One region of the Mitsuaria sp. BK041 genome, then DNA from elsewhere that is predicted to be linked to it. Evidence: riboswitches for the same ligand, from Rfam matches in the RefSeq annotation. Region 1 holds a riboswitch; the other holds the start of a gene.
The links. A riboswitch is a leader RNA that binds a small molecule or an ion and turns the genes downstream of it on or off. The one in region 1 is predicted to bind cobalamin.

Region 1 (3,778 bases):
GGTCGAGCAGCGCGTAGCCGCCCAGCGTGGCGCCGGTGTCCGGCCGCTTGCCGATGTCGGTCAGCGTCGCCCCCGCGCTCCAGGCGCCGGTGTCGTAATCGACGGAGACACTTTCCTGGTGCGCCGCGCGACGGATCAGCCGCGCGCCCGTGTCGGTGTCCTTCGCATCGAGGAAGTCCACGTTCGCGGCCAGGTTCCAGTTGCCGATGCGGTGCGCGCCGGTCAGCGTCGCGCCGGTGAGCTTGGCCCGGCCGACGTTGGCCGCGCAGCCGAAGGCGAAGTCCGGTGCCGGCGGGCACAGGGCCGGATCGGGGTTGTAGATGATCAGGTCCTTGACCTTGTTGCGATAGACCGTCGCCGACGCGCTGCTCGCGCCGGAGCGCCAGTTCAGGCCGATCTCCGCGCTGCGGCCCTGCTCGGGACGGATGTCGCGGTGGCCGTAGAAGGGGAAGTCGGTGTCGTTGAAGGTCGGCGCGCGGAAGGTCTTGCCAGCCAGCGCCCGCAGCTTCAGCGTCGGACTCAGCGCGATGCTGCCGCCCAGGCTGCCGGTCGTGTTGTCGCCGTAGACCGAGTTCTCGTCGCGGCGCAGGTTGGCCTCCAGGGCGGCCGGGCCGAACAGGCCGCTGTAGCCCGCGATGTAGGCGTTGTTGGTGCGCTTGAGCGTGTCGCTGGTGACGCCGTCCGCCTTTTCCTCGAGGCGCTCGTAGGCCAGCACCAGTTGCTGGTCCGGCGCCAGGCGCAGCGCGTTCTGCCAGGTCGCCTGGTCGCGGGTGGTTTTGAAGCGCGTCGCGTCGGTCAGGCCGCTGACCGAGTCGTCGGTGCCGCGCGCGAACTGCAGCGTCGTCGTCCAGATCGGCGAGAGCGTGCCGCGGTAGTCGAGCGCCGCCTGGCGCGTCTTGAGCCGGTTGCGGAAGTCGCCTTCCGGATGCGCGACGAACTGGTCGTCGAAGGTGGCGCTGTCGTATTGCGCGTTCAGGCGGCTCTGCGTCGCGCTGACGCCGATGTGGTGGCCCTCGGCCGGCGTGAAGCCCAGCCGGGCCGACGCCACCGTGCGGGTGAAGCCGTCCTTGTCCGGGTTGTAGGAGCTGTTGCCGCGGTCGCCGCGGATCGCGGTCGTGCCGTCACTGGTGTCGCGGCTGAGGCTGGCTGCGTAGTCGAAACCGGCCCGCGCGCCGCTGACCGAGACGTCGCCCTGGCGCGAGCCGTATTCGCCCACGGCCGCACCGGCACGCAGGTCCAGCGGGCCCTGGCCCTGCCGGGTGACGATCTGGATCACGCCGCCGACCGCATCGGCGCCGTACAGGCCGGAGGCAGGACCGCGCAGGACCTCGATGCGCTCGATGTTGGCCAGGCTCATGGCCTCGAAGGACACCTGGCCCAGCGTCGCCGAGCCGACCCGCACGCCGTCGATCATCACGACCGTGGCGCTGGTGTTGGCGCCGCGCAGAAAGTAGCCCGCCGTCTGGCCGGGACCGCCGTTGGCCGCCAGCTGCAGGCCGGCGTAGCGGCGCAGCACGTCGGCGACGCTGCCGGCGCCGCTGTCGCGCAGGGTGTCGGCGTCGATGAGCACGACGTCCGCGACGCTGCGGCTCAGCGGCTGCGCCTCACGGGTGCCGATGACGATGACCGGGTCGAGCGAGGACTGCGCGACGGCGACGGAGGGGACGGTGGACAGGACCGGGGCGGCGATCAGCGCGGCACGGGCAACGGCGCGCAGCGCGGCGCGGGGACGGGAGGCTTGCATGTCGGAATCACAAAGCGGCGGCAGACGGCCGCTTCCCCGCGGCCGCATGCGGAATGGACCCATCGCGGGGCGATGGGTCCGCCTGTTGGCCGGTATCCGGGCTGTCGGAAGAACGAACCCGTGGTGCCTTCCCGGACGACCGTCCAGTGGATCCAGCCACGAGTCGCGCGCCGCTGGGGCCGAGGCCATCGGGGGTCGACGGCGTCGGCCGGGCGCGCCTTCCGCTTACCGTTGCGGGGGCAGCTCAGGTTGGGGCCGTGGCCGCGGGCGGGCGACCCTTCCTGATTCCCGTTGAACTGCGCCGGCGGAGGGCCGGGCGCGAGCACCAACGGGCGGCATCATAGCGGCGGCCCCGTGGCGCCGATGCCGCATCCGGGCCTGACCACGGGGCGGGGCGCTCGGCACGCCGCCGGCCTCACCGGCCTCACCGGTTCGGCGCGCGCTCACAACAGGCTCACGCCGCCCAGGTTCACCAGCGAGGTCTCGCGCATGATCCGCACGAAATCGGCCAGGAAGGGCTTGGCCGCCAGCCGCCCGGTGCTCACCGCGTAGAGGCGGCCGGTCAGGCCCGACGGCCCGATGCGCTGGCGCGCGACGTAGCCTCGCGCCAGGTAGCCCTCGACCGCCCACAGCGGCAGCGCCGCGAAGCCGCGCCCGCTCGCGACCAGCTGCAGCATCGCCACCGTGAGCTCACTGGTGCGGCGTGGCGGCGTCACGCCGGCGGGTTTGAGCACGCTGCGCACCAGGTCCAGCATCTCGTCGGGCACCGGGTAATGGATGTAGGCCTGCGCGGCGAAGTCCTCGGCCTCCAGCCATGGCTTGGCCAGCAGCGGGTGCCCCTTGGGCAGCAGCGCCACGATCTCGAAGCTGAACAGCGGATGCACGGCGACGCCCGCTTCCTCCGCGTCCACATCCGAGACGATCGCCAACTCGGCGCGGTCCTGGTGCAGCAGTCCGACTGGATCGGCCTGGAAGCCCGACACGATGTCGAGCTCAACCTCCGGCCAGCGCTCCCGGAAGGCATCCATCGCCGGCATCAGCCAGTCGAAGCAGGTGTGGCACTCGACGGCGATCCGCAGCTGTCCGGCCGATCCCTCGACCAGCTTGCGCACGTCGCGGTCCGCCTCGTCGATCTGCGGCAGCACCAGCTCGGCGAGCTTGAGCAGCCGCTGACCCGCCACGCCGAAGCTCAGTGGGGAGGACTTGCGCTCGAAGAGCTCGGTGCCGTAATGGTCCTCCAGCCCCTTGAGCTGGTGCGACAGCGCCGACTGCGTGAGGTTCAGCAGTTGGGCGGCGCGGGACAGGTTGCCGGCCTCGCGCAGGGCCAGCAGCGTGCGCAGGTGGCGCAGCTCCAGAGGTGTCTGCATGAGCGATCCTAATGACGAAGGCAAAAAACTTTCGTTTGAATCATAGTTCGCCGGCAGCGAACATTCCGAATCCCATTCAATTTCGAAGAGAACAACATGATTCGGACTCATGTGCTGGGCTTCCCCCGCATTGGTGCCAACCGCGAGCTGAAGTTCGCCCTGGAGCGCCACTGGCGCGGCGAGATCGACGAGGCCGCGCTCCAGGGCGTCGCCGCCGAGTTGCGGGCCCGGCACTGGCGTCTGCAAGCCGGCGCCGGGCTGGACCACGTCACCGTGGGCGACTTCGCGCTTTACGACCAGGTGGCCGACTTGATCCAGCTGTTCGGCTGCGAGCCGGCACGCTTCGGCTTCACCGGCGAGGAGTCGCCGCTGCGGCGCTACTTCGCCATGGCGCGGGGCGTGGCGGCGCATGAGCATGGCGAGGGCTGCGGTTGCGGCGCTTCGGCGGGCGAGGGCGCGGCGGCGCTGGAGATGACCAAGTGGTTCGACACGAACTACCACTACCTGGTTCCCGAGTTCGACGCCGCCACCGCCTTCACGCTGCACGCCGACCGGCTGCTGGCCGAGGTTGACGAGGCGATCGCGCTCCCCGCGAGTCCCAAGGCGGCGCTGCTCGGGCCGGTGAGTTTCCTGTTCCTGGGCAAGAGCAAGGAGGCAGGCTTCGACC
Region 2 (3,778 bases), 2.5 Mb from region 1:
CGGTCGAGGCGGGCCGCGCTCACAGCGTCGGCGCGTAGCGCAGCATCACGAACCAGGTCCGGCCCGCCTGGTTGTAGAAGTTCGCCGTCTGGTACTGACGGTTGAACGCGTTGTCGACGTTCAGCTGCAGGCGCCAGTCCTTGGCGAACGCGAACTGCGCGTCCAGGTTGAGCAGGCCGTAGCCGCCGAGCCGGGTCTTGTTGGCGGCGTCGTCGAAGCGCTCGCCGGAACCGACCAGGTTCGCGCCCAGCGTCCAGGCGCGCAGCGTCGTTTCGGCGCGCAGCGTGCCGAAGCGCTTGGCGCGGCGCTGCAGCTGGCGGCCGGTGTTGGCGTCGGTCGGGTCGAGGAAGTCGGCGGTGGCGCTGAGCTTGACCGCGCCCAGGGTCGCGCCGCCCTTGAGGCTGGTGCCCTTGAGCATCGCGCGCGCGACGTTGGTGTAGCAGCCGGTCGTGGAGCGGCAGCTGCCCGCGGCGCCGAAGGCGATCAGGTCGCTGACGCGGTTGCGGAAGGTGGTGATGGCGAAGTCCAGGTCGCCCTGGGCCCAGGCCAGGCCGGCCTCGCGGTTGTGGCCGCGCTCCGGCCGCAGTTCCGGGAAGCCCTTGCTGGTGTCCGGGCCGTAGACGCTGCCGCGGTGGAACAGCGTCGGCGCGCGGAAGGCGTTGCCGGCCGAGGCCGTCACCCGCCAGCCGCCACCGAGCCGGTAGCCGGCCGCCAGACTGCCGGTGTCGATGCCGCCGAACTCGCTGTCGTCGTCATGGCGACCGTGCGCCTGCAGGCTCAGCGCGCCCAGCGTGCCGAGGTAGCTCAGGCCGGCCGCGTTCTGGCTGCGCGTGCCGGTACCGCCGCCGACCAGGTCGGCGTTGACGAGGCGGTCCTCGCGCCGCTCCAGCACGCCATTGAGCTGGTGCGCGGCATCGATCCGGTAGAAGCCCAGCAGCGAGGCGCTGCGGATGCGGGTTCTGGTCAGGTAGGGGGCGCTGGGGCGCGTCTCGTAGTTCTCTTCGGACTGGCCGACGGAGAGCTGCGTCGACAGCGCCTGCGACCAGACCGACTTCAGGCTGAGCTTGGCGGCGATGGATTCGGTGATGCCGCGGTCGTCGGCGTTCTTGCCGGCGTCGTAGCCGACGTCGCTGCGGCTCTTCAGGCCGAGCAGCTCCAGGCGCTGGCCCTCGGCGATGCGGCCGCCCAGGCGCAGGCTGCCGTTGTAGTTGCGCCAGCCGTCCTTGTCGGCATTGAAGCTCCTGCTGGTCGTGAGGCCGTAGGCGTTGAAACCGGTGCCGCGGTCGACGGCCAGCGAGCCGGCGTAGTCGAAGTCCGCATTGCCGCCCAGCAGCGACACGTCGGCCTTGACCTGGCCGAGGTTGCCGCCGCCGACGCCCAGGTCCAGCTGCGGCCGGCCGCTGCCCTGGCGCGTGAAGATCTGCACCACGCCGCCGATGGCGTCGGAGCCGTACAGCGCGCTGGCCGGGCCCTTGAGCACCTCGACGCGATCGATCAGCGAGACCGGCAGGTTCTCCCAGCGCGCGCCGCCGGTGGACTGGCCGTCGATGCGCACGCCGTCGATCAGGACGACGGTGTGGCGGGTCTCGGCGCCGCGGATGAAGACGGAGGTGGTGTTGCCCGGCCCGCCGTTGTTGGTCATCTGCAGGCCGGCGACGTTGCGCAGCAGCGCGGCGACGTTGCCGAAGCCCTGGCGCTCGATGGTGTCGCGGTGGATGACGGTGAGATCGGCGGCGATGTCGCCCAGCCGCATCGGGCTGCGCGAGCCGGTGACGGTGACTTCGTCGAGCCGGCTCGCGGGAGCGGTGGCGTCGGCTGAGGAAACGTCCGGGGTGGAGGAGGGCGCGGACTGCGCGAAGGCCGTGGCGGCGAGCGCCAGCGGCGTGAAGGCGAGCAGCGAGCGGGCACCGGCGCGCGCGCGCGAAACGAACGGAAGCATGAGAACGGACCAACGACGGGTTCAGGGCCCTGCTCACCCGCAGGACGTCTGAGGAACGATGCCGCCGGCTGCGTCGTCGATCCACCGGGTGGGCGGGTCGGGATCGGCTGGCGGGCACCACCTGTTGGCCGGTATCCGGGCTGGTGGCCGCTGCCTGTGTCCTTCCCAGCGCGGGCGCGCCAGTGGACATGGGGACAGGCAGTGCCGGCGGCGTGCCGGGTCCTTCGTCAGGATCCGGGGCGCGCGGCCGGTGGCCACTTACCGTTGCGGGGACAGCTCAGGTTGGCTCGCGCATCGGCGATGCGCCCGCTTCCTGATTCCCGTTTAACTGCACGGACGCAATGTCCGCGCGAGCACCAACGGCGCGCATTCTAGCGAGGTGTTTCCGCCTCGCCGCGTCTGGGCAGTGGCTGGAGCGCGCCATCGCCGACCATCGCGGGCGCCTTCTTGCCGGGCTTGGTCGTCGGCTTGGGCGGCAGCGACGGGTCGGGCGACTTCGGCAGCTTGGGCTTCTTCTTGGGCGGCTGCTTCGGATCCTTGGGCTTGGGCTTCTTCGGATCGGCGGGCTTGGAGGGGCGCGTCGACGCCTTCGGGGGCCGGGGCTCGATGGAGCCGTCGATGCCGGCGGCGGCGGGCGCGGGCGATTGCGCCGCGAGGCGTTCGCGTTCGCGCTGCCGCGATGCGAGCTCGCGGGACTCGTCGGCGGCGCGCTTTCGGGCGGCGGCGGCCTCCTTCGGATCGACGCGGTCCTGCGGCAGGTCCAGCGCCTGCGACGGGCCGTCGGGGCAGGGGCTGTCGCGCAGGTCCAGGCCCTGCGGGCCGCAGCGGTAGTAGCCGAAGGTGCGTTCCTGCGCGGGCTTGGGCTTGGCGCTCTCGGGCTGCGCGTGCGCCGCGCCGAACATGAGGACCAGCACAACAGTCATCAGGATCGAGGGGGCGCGCGTCGGCATGTCAGGCTCCGGAGGTCGGGGGAACGGGATCGGGAACGGGGGGAGTGGACGTCGCCGGCGTGGCGGCGGCCGACGCCCCCATCGGTGGGGCGTCCGCCGGGGCGCCTGTCGGGGCGCCCGGTTTCGGCGGCAGGTGGGCGGGGCGGGGGGGCTTGGGTCTGGGCGGCTTGGCATGCAGCAGCGCCACGGCCTTGGCCATGTCGCCGGCGGTCATCAGCTTGAAGGCCTCGAAGGACTTGGCGATGCTGTCCTCCACCGCCTGGCGCTCCGCCAGCGGCGGCTTGCGCAGCACGTAGCCGGCAACCTCGCCCTTGTGGCCCGGGTGGCCGATGCCCAGCCGCAAGCGCCAGAAGTTCGCGCTGCCCAGCTGGGCCTGCATGTCCTTCAGGCCGTTGTGGCCGGCGTTGCCGCCGCCCTGCTTGAGCTTGAGCTCGCCCGGCGCGATCTCGAGCTCGTCGTGGATCGCCAGGATCTCCTCCGGCGCGATCTTGAAGAAGCGCGCCAGCGCCGCCACCGACTTGCCGGAGAGATTCATGTAGGTCATCGGCTGCAGCAGCCAGATCGGACCGGCGGCGCCCGGCGCATCGTTGACGCGTGCCACCAGGCCGAAGTACTTGGTGTCCAGCTGCGGCGTGACCTTGAGGCCGCGCGCCAGCGCATCTATCCACCAGAACCCGGCGTTGTGCCGGGTGTCCTCATATTCCGGGCCGGGATTGCCCAGGCCGACAAAGAGACGAATCATGGGGAGGAATTATCAGCGTCGAGCCCAAATGCAGAAGGCCCCGCAAGCGGGGCCTTCTTCGGGGCGATGGACACGCGCCTCGTCAGCGGCGTATCCATCGCAGAGGAAGAAATTACTTCTTCTTCTTTTTCTTGTCGTCCGCGGCCG

Region 2: linked by a shared signal. The riboswitch ahead of FHT38_RS02475 (TonB-dependent siderophore receptor) and the one ahead of FHT38_RS12715 (TonB-dependent receptor domain-containing protein) in region 1 are both predicted to bind cobalamin.

What each region holds. Positions count from the first base shown of each region.
Region 1 is NZ_JACHYT010000001.1:3,008,655-3,012,432, reverse strand. It holds gene FHT38_RS12715 (TonB-dependent receptor domain-containing protein) at 1-1,744, opposite strand, end outside; cobalamin riboswitch at 1,814-2,089, opposite strand; gene FHT38_RS12710 (LysR family transcriptional regulator) at 2,188-3,111, opposite strand; gene metE (5-methyltetrahydropteroyltriglutamate--homocysteine S-methyltransferase) at 3,208-3,778, shown strand, end outside.
Region 2 is NZ_JACHYT010000001.1:557,197-560,974, forward strand. It holds gene FHT38_RS02475 (TonB-dependent siderophore receptor) at 20-1,939, opposite strand; cobalamin riboswitch at 2,048-2,315, opposite strand; gene FHT38_RS02480 (hypothetical protein) at 2,311-2,889, opposite strand; gene pth (aminoacyl-tRNA hydrolase) at 2,891-3,631, opposite strand; gene FHT38_RS02490 (50S ribosomal protein L25/general stress protein Ctc) at 3,744-3,778, opposite strand, start outside.